Caulobacter sp. FWC2: one gene and its partner. The protein of the gene in region 1 interacts with the protein of each later gene in a pairwise test. Links are inferred from orthologs where the notes say so. Each region holds a gene or a part of one and is shown in the gene's direction. Other genes may lie near its edges. The genes, in order: ligA and leuS.

The links.
Region 2: the proteins of ligA (region 1) and leuS interact in binary tests that used the Escherichia coli proteins (3 or more experiments, as listed by UniProt). The link is inferred for Caulobacter sp. FWC2 from one-to-one orthologs.

What each region holds. Positions count from the first base shown.
Region 1 is NZ_PEBF01000001.1:3,440,974-3,448,040, reverse strand. What follows is about bases 2,710-5,734. They hold ligA (NAD-dependent DNA ligase LigA), read left to right. Parts: upstream 2,710-3,058; coding sequence 3,059-5,410; downstream 5,411-5,734. Other genes in these bases: CSW62_RS16520 (3'-5' exonuclease), read left to right, coding at 5,386-5,734; CSW62_RS16530 (acyltransferase), read right to left, coding at 2,710-2,925. Also shown: CSW62_RS16540 (outer membrane protein assembly factor BamD), read left to right, coding at 1-32; DNA repair protein RecN, read left to right, coding at 116-1,813; more of CSW62_RS16530, read right to left, coding at 1,810-2,709; more of CSW62_RS16520, read left to right, coding at 5,735-6,021; CSW62_RS16515 (DUF2147 domain-containing protein), read left to right, coding at 6,146-6,562; CSW62_RS16510 (aminopeptidase P family protein), read right to left, coding at 6,683-7,067. UniProt on the Escherichia coli protein: DNA ligase that catalyzes the formation of phosphodiester linkages between 5'-phosphoryl and 3'-hydroxyl groups in double-stranded DNA using NAD as a coenzyme and as the energy source for the reaction.
Region 2 is NZ_PEBF01000001.1:5,154,456-5,161,619, forward strand. The notes cover bases 1,268-4,389. They hold leuS (leucine--tRNA ligase), read left to right. Parts: upstream 1,268-1,588; coding sequence 1,589-4,189; downstream 4,190-4,389. Other genes in these bases: CSW62_RS24320 (DUF3576 domain-containing protein), read left to right, coding at 1,268-1,364; lptE (LPS assembly lipoprotein LptE), read left to right, coding at 4,207-4,389. Also shown: CSW62_RS24310 (thiamine phosphate synthase), read left to right, coding at 1-143; CSW62_RS24315 (NtrZ family periplasmic regulatory protein), read right to left, coding at 174-584; more of CSW62_RS24320, read left to right, coding at 837-1,267; more of lptE, read left to right, coding at 4,390-4,716; holA (DNA polymerase III subunit delta), read left to right, coding at 4,723-5,775; CSW62_RS24340 (ParB/RepB/Spo0J family partition protein), read right to left, coding at 5,994-6,905; CSW62_RS24345 (ParA family protein), read right to left, coding at 6,947-7,164.

The sequences.
Region 1 (7,067 bases):
GCAAGGGCCTGATGGGCGCCCTGGGCATGTAGAAACAGCGGGATCAGATGTCTGGTCCCGTTTCGTTCTACCTTTGCGCTTTGAAAAATCCTGATTCCCGGCGATCTTGCGAACCATGCTGATCGGCCTCTCCATCCGTGACGTCGTGCTCATCGAGAGCCTGGACCTTGCCATCGGTGAGGGCCTGACCGCGCTGACCGGCGAAACCGGGGCCGGGAAGTCGATCATTCTCGACGCGCTGGGCCTGGCCACCGGCGCGCGCGCCGACGCCGGCCTGGTCCGGCGCGGGGCCGCTGGCCACGCCTCGGCCACGGCCATGTTCGCCCTGCCGGCCGACCATCCCGCCTTCGCCTATCTGGACGACAAGGGTCTGGCCTATGCCCGCGACGAGGACCTGGTCCTGCGCCGGCAGCTGTCGCCCGACGGCCGCTCCCGGGCCTTCGTCAACGACCAGGCCACCAGCGTCGGGGTGCTGAAGGACCTCGGCGCGCTGCTGCTCGAGGTCCACGGCCAGCACGAGACCGTTGGCCTGCTGGACCCCAAGACCCATCGCAGCCTGCTGGACGCGTTCGGCAGCGTCAGCGTCGGCGCCGTCGGCTCGGCCTGGAGCGCCTGGCGCGCCGCCCGCGAGGCCGCCGCGCAACTGCGCGACCTGGCCGGCCGCGCCGCCGCCGAGACCGAGGAGCTGACCCTCCGCCTCTCCGAACTGGACCGCCTCGATCCCCGCGAAGGCGAGGAAGCGGCCCTGGCTGAGGAGCGGGCCCTGCTGAGTTCGGCCGAAAAGGCCATGATCGACATCGCCTCGGCCCAGGACGCCCTAGGCGGCGACGCCCTGTCCGGCAAGCTGGCCCAGGCCTATCGCGCCTTGGAGCGGGCCCGTGAGCGCGCCCTGCAGGCCGGCGCGCCGGCCGACGGCGCGGCCATGACCCGGCTCTCCGTCGCCTGCGAGGCCGTCGACCGCGCCCTGGTCGAGGCTCAGGAGGCCAGCGCCGCCATCGACTCGGTGGCCGAGAGCTTCGAGTTCGAGCCCGATCGTCTGGAAAAGGCCGAGGAGCGGCTGTTCGCCCTGCGCGCCATGGCCCGCAAGCTCAACGTCCTGGTCGAGGATCTGCCCGCCACACGCGCCGAGTTCGCCGCCCGCCTGCAAGCTATCGAGACGTCAGAGGACGCCCTGAAGGCCGCCGAGAAGGAGGCCGCCGAGGCCCGCGAGGCCTATATCTACGCGGCCGACGCCCTGTCGGCCGAGCGCCGCGCCGCCGGCGACGCGCTGGCCAAGGCCGTCGAGGCCGAGTTGGCCCCGCTGAAGCTGGAAAAGGCGAAGTTCCGCGTCGCCGTCGATCCGCTGGCCGAGGACCGGGCCGGTCCGACCGGCCTGGACCGCATCGCCTTCGAGATTTCGACCAATCCTGGCGCGCCTTTCGGCCCGATGGAGGCCATCGCCTCGGGCGGCGAACTGGCCCGCTTCGCCCTGGCCCTGAAGGCGGCGCTGGCGGGGCGCGGCGGCGGCCCGCAGCCGTTGATGATATTCGACGAGGTTGATCAGGGTGTCGGCGGCGCCGTTGCGGACGCGGTCGGCCTGCGCCTGAAGCGGCTGGCGTCGAACGCCCAGGTCCTGGTCGTCACCCACTCGGCCCAGGTCGCCGCGCGGGGCGACGCCCACTGGCGGATCTCGAAGTCCGGCGACGACACCTCGACGCGCACCAAGGTCGAGCCGCTCGGCCCGTCCGAACGCGAGGAAGAGATCGCGCGGATGCTGTCGGGGGCCGAGGTGACGGAAGCGGCGCGGGCCGCCGCGCGGGCCTTGATGGCTTAAGCGGCTGCTGGCGCGCCGGTCGGAACGCGCTGGGCGTTCGACTGTCCCTTCATCCAACCCTGCAACGGCGCGTCGACGAGCCGCTCGAACACCCACGCCACGACGATGGTCGCCGGGATGGCCAGCGCCCACAGCGTCCAGGACGCCGCCGAGGTCAGGCCAAGCTTGCTCTCGACCATCCGCACCACGCCGAACCACACCACGGCCGTCAGGGTGTTGGTCAGGAACAGCGAGAACGACAGCTTGCCCGCCGCGCCGGCCCAGCGCCAGGCGCGGGGTTTGGAGGCGCCGGCCGCGTAGATCAGGAAGCCCAGCAGCGCGAGGCTGAAATAGTCGAACCGGCCCAGGGCCTGGATGCCGACCACGGCCGATAGGGCCGTGACGGCCAGCGGCAGGGCCTGGCGGCGCGCCAGGGTCGTCACCGGCAGGCGGGCGACCAGCAGGCCGATCATGAACAGCGGCACGCCTCGGATCAGGCCAAAGCGCAGCGGCAGTTGATAGCCGGGAATTCCGACGATCATCAGCGCGGCCTGGTCGATGGCCACATAGGCGCAGACGCCCATGGCCAACAGCGCTAGCGGACGCTTCGTCGTGGCCACGCGCCGCCAAACGGCCGGGAACAGGGCGTAGGCCACGATCAGGGCCGACAGGGTCCAGGTCGGGGTGTTCCAGCCCGAGGTCCCGGGCGCGAACCAGGCCTGGACCAGGAAGACCTGTGGCAGCAACTGGTCCCACTGGAACCACTGCGGGTTCTGCGGGGCCATGCCGATCGCGGACGTGCCGACGAAGAAGGCGACGAACAGCGCCAGCATGACCAGGTGCGGCGGCCAGATGCGCTGCACGCGGCGCTTCAGGAAGGTCAGGGTGTCGACGTCCAAGCTTTGAACGCGCGGACCGTAGGTGCGGGCCAGCACATAGCCCGACAACATCAGGAAGAAATCGGTCGCCAGATAGCCGCGCCCGAAGGCCGGCGACAGGCTGAACAGTGACACCGGCGCCCGCTCGGCCACGTGGTAGAGCACGATGAACAACGCCGCCAGGAAGCGCAGGGCGTCCAGCGGACCGTCCCGCGACAGGACGGGCAGGGCGTTATTTGTGCCGGCTTTGAACATCGAAGGCTCCTTGAAGCCTTGCAGCGCAAGGGCCGGGCCAGTTTTCGCCTGACAGGCTACCACATCGCTGACTCCCCCCGTCAGGACGGCGTTGCTAACCTGCTGGGACTTCCCGCCTTTCGGATTCGCGCCTGTGCCTCAGATCCCCGTCGCCGACATCACCGAAGCCCAGGCCGTCGAGGAACTGGAGCGCCTGGCTGATGACCTGACCGCCCACGACCTGGCCTATCACCAGCAGGACGCGCCCAAGATCAGCGACGGCGAGTACGACGCCCTCAAGCGCCGCAACCTGGACATCGAGACCCGCTTCCCGCACCTGGTGCGCGACAATTCCCCGTCCATGCGGGTCGGCGCGGCGCGGGCCGAGCAGTTCTCGCCCGTCGAGCACGGCGTGCCCATGCTCAGCCTCGACAACGCCTTCTCCAACGACGAAGCGACCGAGTTCGACGCCCGGATCCGGCGGTTCCTGCGCTTGTCGCCCTCCGACACCGTCGCCTACACGGCCGAGCCGAAGATCGACGGCCTGTCGGCTTCGCTGCGCTACGAGAAGGGCGTGCTGGTCCAGGGCGCCACGCGGGGCGACGGCCGGGTGGGCGAGGACGTCACCGCCAACCTGCGCACCATCGCCGACATCCCCCACCGCCTCAAGGGTTCGGACTGGCCCGACGTGATCGAGGTGCGGGGCGAGGTCTATGTCGAACTCGCCGCCTTCGCCGCCTTCAACCACGCCGCCGAGGAGGCCGGCCAGCGCACCTACGCCAATCCGCGCAACTTCGCCGCCGGCTCGCTGCGCCAGATCGATCCGAAGATCAGCGCCCAGCGACCGTTGCGGTTCTTCGGCTATGCGTGGGGGCTGGTGTCCGAGCCTTTCGCCGACAGCCAGTGGGGCGCGCTCGAGAAGCTGACCGAGTGGGGTTTCGTGACGACGGCTCCGCCGGCCAAGCGGGTCGAGAACGTCCAGGGCCTGCTGGACATCTATGCCCAGTTCGAGACCCTGCGGCCCACGCTCGGCTTCGACATCGACGGCGTCGTCTACAAGGTCGACGACCTGGAGCAGCAACGCCGCCTGGGCTTCGTCTCGCGCTCGCCGCGCTGGGCCATCGCCCGCAAGTTCCCGGCCCAGCGAGCCCGCACGATCCTGGAGGCCATCGAGATTCAGGTTGGCCGGACGGGCGCCCATACTCCGGTCGCGCGCCTGAAGCCCGTCACCGTCGGCGGCGTCTCGGTGACCAACGCGACGCTGCACAATGGCGACGAGATCGCTCGCTTGGATGTCCGCATCGGTGACACGGTCGTCTTGCAGCGCGCCGGCGACGTCATTCCGCAGATCGTCGAAGTCGACCTCGCGGCTCGCCCAGACCCTGAACCTCCCGTCTACGAATTCCCCCACCTCTGCGAATGCCCGCTGAAGACGGAATTGGCCCGCGAGGTCACGGCTTCGGGCCAGGAGTCGGTGGTGCGCCGCTGCACCGGCGAGTTCGCCTGTCCGTTCCAGCGGGTCGAGCACCTGCGCCACTTCGTGTCGCGCCGCGCCTTCGACATCGAGGGTCTGGGCGAGAAGCAGCTGCAGGCCTTTTTCGACGAGGGCTGGATCACCGAGCCGGCCGACGTCTTCAAGCTGGCCAAGGACGAGGAAAAGCTCTCGGCCCTGCGCGAGCGCGACGGCTATGGCGAGACCTCGGTCGCCAACCTTGTGAAGGGCATCGACGCTCGCCGCACCATCGGCATGGACCGGATGATCTACGGCCTGGGCGCGCGCGACATCGGCGAGACGACCTCGACGGTGCTGGCCCGCAACTTCGACCGCTTCGAGGACCTGCAAGCCGCCGCCGAGGCCGCCGCCAAGGGCCTGCCGGGCGAGACCTACCTGGAGCTTTCCACCGCGCAAGGCGTCGGGCCCAAGGCGCTGGACCTGCTGGTCGAAGCCGGGAAGGGCGGTTTGGTCTCTGACCCCTGGCCGCAGACCGACGACCTGGAAATCAAGATCGGCCACGCGGTTCCGAAGCTGACCAAGCCCGCCCGCGCGGCCCTGGCCCAGCGCTTTGGGACCTGGGACGCGTTCGCCGAGGGTCTCTCCGCCGCCGCCTCGGGCGCGCCGGGCGACGACTACCTGCACCTGGCGGCGGTCGACGGCGTCGGTCCAGTCGCCGCCCAGTCGCTGGCCCGGTTCTTCGCCGAGGAGCATAACCGCGCCAAGGTCGCCAATCTCGTCGCCGAACTGGACATCCAGCCGGTCGCCAAGCCCAAGACCGACACGGCCGTGGCCGGCAAGACCATTGTCTTCACCGGTTCGCTGGAGAAGATGACCCGCGACGAGGCCAAGGCTCAGGCCGAAAGCCTGGGCGCCAAGGTGGCCTCGTCGGTGTCGAAGAAGACTGATCTGGTCGTTGCAGGTCCAGGCGCGGGCTCGAAGCTGAAGACGGCCACCGACCTCGGCATCCAGGTCATGACCGAGGACGAGTGGCTGGAGATGGTCGGCGCATGAAGGTCATCGCTCTTGACTTCGAGACCGCCAACGAACAACGCGCCAGCCCTTGCTCGATCGGCCTGGCCTGGATCGAGGATGGCCAGGTGGCGAGGATCGAGCACCACTACATCCGTCCGCCCGGCAATCGCTTCGCGCGGTTCAACATCGCCTTCCACGGCATCGGCCCTCAGCATGTCGAGGACGCCGACGAGTGGCCGGACGTGCTGGAGCGGCTGCGGCCCGAACTGGACGGCGCGCTGGTGCTGGCCCACAACGCCTCGTTCGACGTCAGCGTGATCCGCCGGACCTGCGAGCACTATGGCGTCCGCGCGCCGAGCTTCGACTATCTTTGCACTGTGCAGGTGGCGCGCGGCGTCTGGCCGGAGCTGTCGTCGCACAAGCTGAACGTGGTCTGCGGCCACCTGGGCGTCGACTTCAAGCACCACGACGCGGCGGGCGACGCCTATGCCTGCGGGCACGTGGCGCTGGCTGCGGCCAGCTTGAACGGCGTGTTGCATGTGCGGGACCTGCCGGCGCGTCTTGGCATGACCTTGGGCCGGTTGGACCACGACGGCTATACGCCACCCAAGGGGGCAGTCAGCGCTCGCCGATCCCGCGTCCACGGCTGAGACGCATCGCCGCAACCGCAATTCCCGCCTCGTTTTCGCCTTCGGCCTTGTCCTGACTGGGCGGATCACGCAACGAATGGGTTCAAACGCGCATTTGAAGGCGCGGACCTATTGGGAGTACCGAATGCTGCGCACCATCCTGCTCGCCGCCGCCCTGACCGTCACGGCCGGCTCGGCCTTCGCGGCCGACGTCACCGGGGTCTGGCAGACGCCGACCAATGGCGGCCAGGTCGAGATCACGCGCTGCGGCAACAGCCTGTGCGGCAAGCTGATCACGTCCGACCACATCAAGGCCAGCCCGGCCCAGAAGGACGTCAAAAACAAGGACGAGGCCCAGCGCGGCCGTCCCTTGAAGAACCTGCAGATGCTGTACGACTTCTCCGGCGGTCCGACCAAGTGGACCGGCGGCAAGGTCTACAACCCCGACGACGGCGGCACCTATTCAGGCACGGTCGAACTGCTCAGCGACAACGAACTGAAGCTGAAGGGCTGCATCGTCGCGCCGCTGTGCAAGACGCAGAAGTGGACGCGGTTGAAGTAGGGCCGAGAAGCCCCCTCAGTCGCTTCGCGACAGCTCCCCCATAAAGGGGGAGCAGAATCCGAGGCGTCCTCCCCCTTTATGGGGGAGGTGGCCCGCAGGGCCGGAGGGGGCAGCGCCGCCCTAGAGCGGCGCGCAGGCCTCTTCCATCCAGGCGCGGATCTCGGGTTCGACCCGAGGCCCGATCTCGGCCAGCACCCGCGCGTGGTAGGCGTCGAACTGCGCTACTTCCTCGGCCGTCAGCAGGGTCTTGTCGATCAGGCGACGGTCGATCGGCGCCAGGGTCAGGGCCTCGAAGCGGTGCATTGGGCGATCGCCGCCAGGGACGTCCTCGGCCGGCATGACGACTTCCAGGTTCTCGATCCGGATGCCGTATTCGCCGTCCTTGTAGTAGCCGGGCTCGTTCGAGACGATCATGCCGGGCTGCAGGGCGATGAGGTTGGGGGCCTTGGCGATCCGTTGCGGCCCCTCGTGAACGCCCAGATAGACGCCGACGCCGTGGCCGGTG
Region 2 (7,164 bases), 1.7 Mb from region 1 along the record:
GCGTGGAGGAATTGAAGGGTCTGGTCGCGGCGACGTCGCTGCCGGTCTACGCCCTGGGCGGCATACGCGCGCGCACGGTCTCGCAGCTGATCGGCAGCGGAATTGTCGGGATCGCGGCGGTCGAAGCTCTGGCCGGTTCCTAGAACTCGCCGAAGCTTAGAACTTGCCAGCGCTTAGAACTTGAACGCGGTCTCGAGGCGGACGCGCGGGGCCTGATCGGGCTGCTGGGCCTTGCGGGCAGCCAGGGCCGGGTTGGATTCACCCAGGCTGACGGCGCCGCCGACGCGGATCGACGGGGTCACCTTGAAATAGGCGCCGGCCTGGACGTCCTGCATTTGCATTTCACGGCTGGACGGCTGGTCGAGGTCCAGCTTCAGGCCCCAGCGGCCCTTCTTTGCGTCCCAACGCAGGGTGCGCTTGTCATCCTGAGGATACTGGACGCCGGCGGCGGCGCTGGTGAAGTCGTTCTTGACCGAGAAATCGGGAGTAACCGCATGCGGCTTGGCCTGGGCGAACGCCATCGACGCCGATCCCGTCAGGATCAGCGCGGCGGTCCCCGCCAGAAAGAAACGCGTCGCGGTCATCACCACTCGCCGCCCATACTCTGTTATCCCCACCCATCCCATGTAGGAACGAGCCCCTTACATTGCGATTAAAGGCTGGAGCAGAACGCGGTCAACCTCGCTTCGGTCGCACCCGGCGCCAAATTGGGCGATTCAATCGAGTGCTGTTGCCCCCAGGTCACGCGATTCCTGTTTTGAGGCGGCGCAGCCATGCTATAGACCGGCTCCCGGCCGCGGGGGCGCGCCTGGGTGCGCGCGAGCGCCCGCGAAATATTGGAGCGAGGTACTATGGCGTTTGAACGTGGGTCTGTGATGCGCGGCTTCGCCGCGGGCGTCCTGGCTCTGTCGATGCTGGGCATGACCGCATGCGCCAGCAACAAGCCCCCGAAGACGTTCTCGACCCAAAGCGACGAGCCGGGCCTCAACCCGTTCAAGCGCTTTGGCGGCGGCAGCAAGGCTCCGGCGTCTGAAGGCTCGATTGGCGTCAACGGCTATCTGTGGCGCGCCAGCCTCGACACCCTGGCCTTCATGCCGCTGGCCTCGGCCGATCCGTACGGCGGCGTGATCATCACCGACTGGTACGTGAACCCGGAAACCCCGGCCGAGCGCTTCAAGGCCACGGTCTATATCCTGGATACGCGCCTGCGCGCCGACGGCCTGAACGTCACGGTGTTCAAGCAGTCCAAGGACGTGAACGGCGCCTGGGTCGATGCTCCGGTCGCCGACCAGACCTCGACTGACCTCGAGAACGCGATCCTGACCCGCGCTCGTCAGCTTCGACTTTCGAACATCAAGGGCTAAGGCCCCTCCAGGGGTTCTCGCCATAGCGGCGAGAACCCTGGTGACACCTTATATTTCCAGCGCGCTCCGCTCGCGAAACCGCTTACCTTGTCGCGGACGCGCGCGGTGCCTGCCTTAGCAGGCTCCGATTTTAAAACTCGGGCGCGTGATGGCCGCCGAAACCGCTTACACTTTCGGCTATCACGCGCCTGGGGCGTCTTTCCGCATCCAAGACCTGGTTCCCGATGGCCCGCTACAATCCCAAAGACACCGAGCCCAAGTGGCGTGAAGCCTGGGCGAAGGCCGACGTCTTCAAGACCGGCGAGATCAACGACGGCCGTCCGAAATACTACGTGCTCGAGATGTTCCCGTATCCGTCGGGCCGCATCCACATGGGCCACGTCCGCAACTACGCCATGGGCGACGTGGTGGCCCGCTACAAGCGCGCGCAAGGTTTCAACGTCCTGCACCCGATGGGCTGGGACGCCTTCGGCATGCCGGCCGAGAACGCGGCCATGGAGCGCGGCGTCCATCCCAAGGGCTGGACCTACGACAACATCGCCGCCATGCGCGAGCAGCTGAAGTCGCTGGGCATTTCGGTCGACTGGTCGCGCGAGTTCGCCACCTGCGACCCGGAATACTATGGCAAGCAGCAGGCCTGGTTCCTGCGCCTGCTGAAGCGCGGCCTGGTCTATCGCAAGGAAGCCTCGGTCAACTGGGACCCGGTCGACATGACCGTCCTGGCCAACGAGCAGGTCATCGACGGCAAGGGCTGGCGCTCGGGCGCCACGGTCGAGAAGCGAAAGCTGACTCAGTGGTTCCTGCGCATCACCGACTACGCCGACGCCCTGATCGACGGCCTGAAGACCCTGGACCGCTGGCCCGACAAGGTTCGCCTGATGCAGGAGAACTGGATCGGTCGCTCCAAGGGCCTGCGCTTCAAGTTCGCCTTTGACGGCGAGGCGCCCGACGGCATGGCCGAGGGGCTGGAGGTCTACACCACCCGTCCCGACACCCTGTTCGGCGCCAGCTTCGTCGGCATCGCGCCCGAGCATCCGCTGGCCGAGCGCCTGGCGATCGAAAATCCCGAGATCCAGCAGTTCATCGCCGACTGCCGCAAGGGCGGCACCTCGGAAGCCGAGATCGAGAGCGCCGAGAAGCTGGGCTACGACACCGGCCTGCGGGTCAAGCACCCGCTGGATCCGTCGATTACCCTGCCCGTCTGGATCGCCAACTTCATCCTGATGGACTACGGCACCGGCGCGATCTTCGCCTGCCCGGCCCACGACCAGCGCGACCTGGACTTCGCCCGCAAGTACGACCAGCCGGTGAAGCCCGTCGTCCTGCCCAACGGCGAGGATCCGGCGACCTTCCAGGTCGGCAAGGAGGCCTATGTCGGCCCCGGCAAGATCTTCAATTCGGAATTCCTGGACGGCATGGACGTCGAGACCGCCAAGGCCGAGGCCGTGTCGCGGATCGAGGCGGCCGGCCAGGGCGAGGGCGCGACGGTCTATCGCCTGCGCGACTGGGGCATCTCGCGCCAGCGCTACTGGGGTTGCCCGATCCCGGTGATCCACTGCCAGGCCTGCGGCGTCGTGCCCGTGCCGGAAAACCAGCTGCCGGTCGCCCTGCCCGAGGATGTCACCTTCGACAAGCCGGGCAATCCGCTGCTGCGTCACCCGACCTGGCGTCACACGGCCTGCCCGTCGTGCGGCGGCAAGGCCGAGCGTGAAACCGACACGCTGGATACGTTCATCGACTCCAGCTGGTACTTCGCCCGCTTCGCCGACACCCACGCGGACGAGCCGGTGGGCAAGGACGCGGCCGACCACTGGCTGCCGGTCGACCAGTATATCGGCGGCGTCGAGCACGCGATCCTGCACCTGCTGTACGCGCGCTTCATCACCCGCGCCCTGAAGGACGAGAACCTGCTGTCGGTCGAGGAGCCGTTCGCGGGCCTGTTTACCCAGGGCATGGTCACCCACGAGGCCTACAAGAACGAGGCCGGCGAGTGGGTGGAACCGTCGGACATCCGCATCACCGTCGAGGGCAATAACCGCTCGGCAGTCCACGCCACGACGGGCGCCCCGATCATCATCGGCGACATCGAGAAGATGTCGAAGTCCAAGAAGAACGTCGTCGCCCCCGAGGACATCTTCGAGGCCTACGGCGTCGATAGCGCGCGCCTGTTCGTGATGAGCGACAGCCCGCCCGAACGCGACGTCCAGTGGACCAATTCGGGCGTCGAAGGCTCCTGGCGCTTCACGCACCGTCTGTGGAACGAGTTCGACAGCCAGCCGGCCGGCGACTTCGCCCATGACGACAGCGACGAAGCGGCCGTGGCCCTGCGCAAGGCGGCCCACAAACTGATCGGCTTCGTCACCGACAGCATCGAGGGCTTCCGCTTCAACAGCGGCGTGGCGCGCTTGTACGAGTTCCTGAACGCCCTGAAGGCCGCTCCGGCTGCCAATGGGGACGGGACTCCCGCGTCGCAGGGTGTGCTGGCGGCCCGCAAGGAAGCCCTGAACATCCTCGCCCGCCTGGTCGCCCCGTTCACGCCTCACCTGGCCGAAGAAGCCTGGGCCTCGATCGGCGGCGAGGGCATGGTCGTCAACGCGCCCTGGCCCAAGGCCGACCCGGCCCTGGCCGCGGATGACGAGCGCGTCCTGCCGATTCAGATCAACGGCAAGCGTCGCGGCGAGATCAAGGTCAAGGCCGGCGCGGCTGAAGACGAGGTCCAGAAAATCGCTCTGGCGGATCCGAACGTCCTGGCCCACCTTGAGGGCGTCACCGTCCGCAAGGTGATCGTGGTCAAGGACCGCATCGTCAACATCGTGGCCAATTGAGACCCCAAGGGACCTCTATGAAACGCACCCTGGCGGCTGGCGCGATAGCGCTCTCGACCCTCGCCCTTTCGGCCTGCGCCGGCTTCACACCGCTGTACGGCCGTCCCGGGGTCGAGGGCGGTCTCACCAGCATCGAGACCGTCGCGGCCGAAGGGCGGGGCGGCTACCTGCTGCGCGAGCAGCTGGACGACGCCCTGGGCCACAAGCAGGGCGATCCGGCGGTCTACAAGCTGTACTTCTCGGTCAAGGAGTTCCGTTTCGCCCGCGGCGTGCGCCTCGACAATGTCGCCAACCGCTACGAGCTGCGGATGACCGTCGACTGGCGCCTGATGGACGCCAAGAGCGGCAAGGAAGCCACCAACGGCAAGACCGACGTGTCGGTGACCTACGACTCCGCCGACCAGCCCTACGCGGCCATCGCGGCCCAGAACGACGGCCAGGAACGGGCGGCGACCGAAGCGGCCCGCAAGATCCAGCTGGATCTCGCCACCTGGCTGGCGGCGGGCAAGAAGAAGCCGGCGGCCTAGCGAGTCATGATCCTCTCCAAGCGTCCGGACGTCGAACGCTTCCTGAGGGAGCCGACCCCGGACATCCGGGCGGTGGTGCTCTACGGCAAGGACCGGGGCGTCGTGCGTGATCGCGCCAACGCCCTGGCCAAGCGCATCGTCGAGCGTCCCGACGACCCGTTCGACACCGCCATGCTGACCGACAGCGACCTGGACGCCGATCCGGCCAAGCTGGAAGACGAGCTGTCGGCCATGTCGCTGATGGGCGGCCGCCGCCTGGTGCGCCTGCGCCTGGCCGGCGAGAAGGCCGGACCGGACAAGCAGGCCGCCGAGGCCCTGACCCGCCATGTCGAGGGTAAGCTCAATCCCGACGCCTTCTTCCTGGTCGAGGCCGGGGCCTTGGGCCGCGACTCCCAGCTGCGCAAGGTCGGCGAGAAGGCTAACGGCTGCGCCGTCATTCCCTGCTACGAGGACGAGGCTGGCGACCTGGCCCGCCTGACGCGCGACACCCTGGCTAACGACAAGGTGGGGCTCAACAGCGAGGCGCTGGACCTATTCGTTTCACGCCTGCCCAAGGAGCGCGGCGTGGCCCGCGCCGAGATCGAGCGCCTGGCGCTCTATCTTGGTCCCAACAGCGGCGTCACCGCGACCGCCGCCGACTTGACCGACTTTCTGGGCGTCGAGCCGGAAGCTTCGCTCAGCGACGCCGCCGCCGATGCGTTCGGTGGCAGGGCCGGCCCCGCCCAGCAGGCCCTGCGTCGCGCTGCGGCGGAGGGCGAAGGCGGTTCAGCCGCCGTCCGGGCCATCGGCTACTATCTGGGCCGTCTGCGCCGGGTTCTGACCCTGCACAAGAATGGCGTCGACCTTCAGGCGGCCGCCAAGGCCTCGGGCGTGTTCTGGAAACAGGAGCGCGAGTTCCTGCGCCAGGCCCGCGCCTGGAACCTGGAGGCCATTCTCGAGATCCAGGGCGAGGTCCTCAACGCCGACCGCGCCTGCAAGACCTCCGGCTCGCCCGACCAGCTGATCTCCGAGCGCCTGGCGCTGATGATCGCGGGTCGCGCAAGGCGGCTGGGGCTGTAGGCCCGAAAAGGCCCGAAAACGGGCCCTTTGCGCGCCTGTGGATGCTTATTGAGAAAGCCTTACGAGATAAGGGCTTGTGGCGGAAATCGCTGTGAACCGCCCTCCTCTCACGAAAACGGCGCCTCCCCGCGTACGGAAAGGCGCCGTTTCGTGCGCGACAGAGGCGATTTTCAGGAGCCCTGAAACGCGCTCATCCGCACGCTTTTAGGTGCGACTGATCACACCCCGCGCGTCAGCCGATTGCACAGGTCGTCGAGCTGTTCGAGCGTGGCGTAGGTGATGGTCAGGGTCCCGGTCGAGCCGCGATGGTCGATGGCGACATCAAGGCCGAGCACCGACGACAGGTCGGCCTCAAGGGCCTGGGTGTCGGTATCCTTCACGCGCGGCGGACGACCGCCCTTGTTTTTGCTCGGCGTCGCGTTCGGCGTCTTGCGGGCCAGGGCCTCGGTCTCGCGGACCGACAGGCCGCCGTCGATGATTTGCTTGGCCAGGGCCACCGGGTCGGCCGCCGCGGCGATGGCGCGGGCATGACCGGCCGACAGCTCGCCGCTGACCAGGTAGGACTGCACCTCGTCCGGTAGGGCCAGCAGACGCATGGTGTTGGCGACGTGGCTGCGGCTCTTGCCGATGGTCTGGGCGATGGCGTCCTGGGTGCGCTCGAACTTCTCCATCAGCACCTTGTAGGAGAGCGCTTCTTCCAGGACGTTCAGGTCGGCGCGCTGGACGTTCTCGATGATGCCGATTTCCAGCACCGCCAGGTCGTCAAGTTCGCGCACCATGATCGGCACGGTGCGCAGGCCCGCGCGCTGGGCGGCGCGCCAGCGGCGTTCGCCGGCGACGATCTGATATTCGCCCGGCGCACCCGGCGCCGGACGGACCAGGATCGGCTGCAGGACGCCCTTCTCGCGGATCGAGTTGGACAGGTCCTCCAGGTCATCCTCTCGGAAGGTGCGGCGCGGCTGGTCGGGATTGCGCTTCAGGATCTCGATCGGCGCTTCACGCGAGCCGGGCGCACTATCGCCGGGGGTCCGGGCCGGCGCGTTCTCGACCTCGCCCAGCAAGGCGGACAGACCCCGCCCCAGACCACGACGCCCCTCGGAACCACTCGGTTCAGCCACTACGGACTCCATCTTCTTCTCGTACTCGTTCGGATCGTTGTTCGTAAAAGAGCCTAGGCGGCCTGGGCCTGGCGATCGCGCTCGCGGCTGATCACTTCGCGGGCCAGTTTCAGGTAGGCCTGGCTGCCAGCGCATTTCAGGTCGTACAGCAGCACGGGCTTGCCGAACGACGGCGCCTCCGAGACGCGGACATTTCGCGGTATGACCGCGTCATAGACCTTGTCGCCGAAATATTCGCGGACGTCGCGGGCCACCTGCTCGGAAAGGCTGT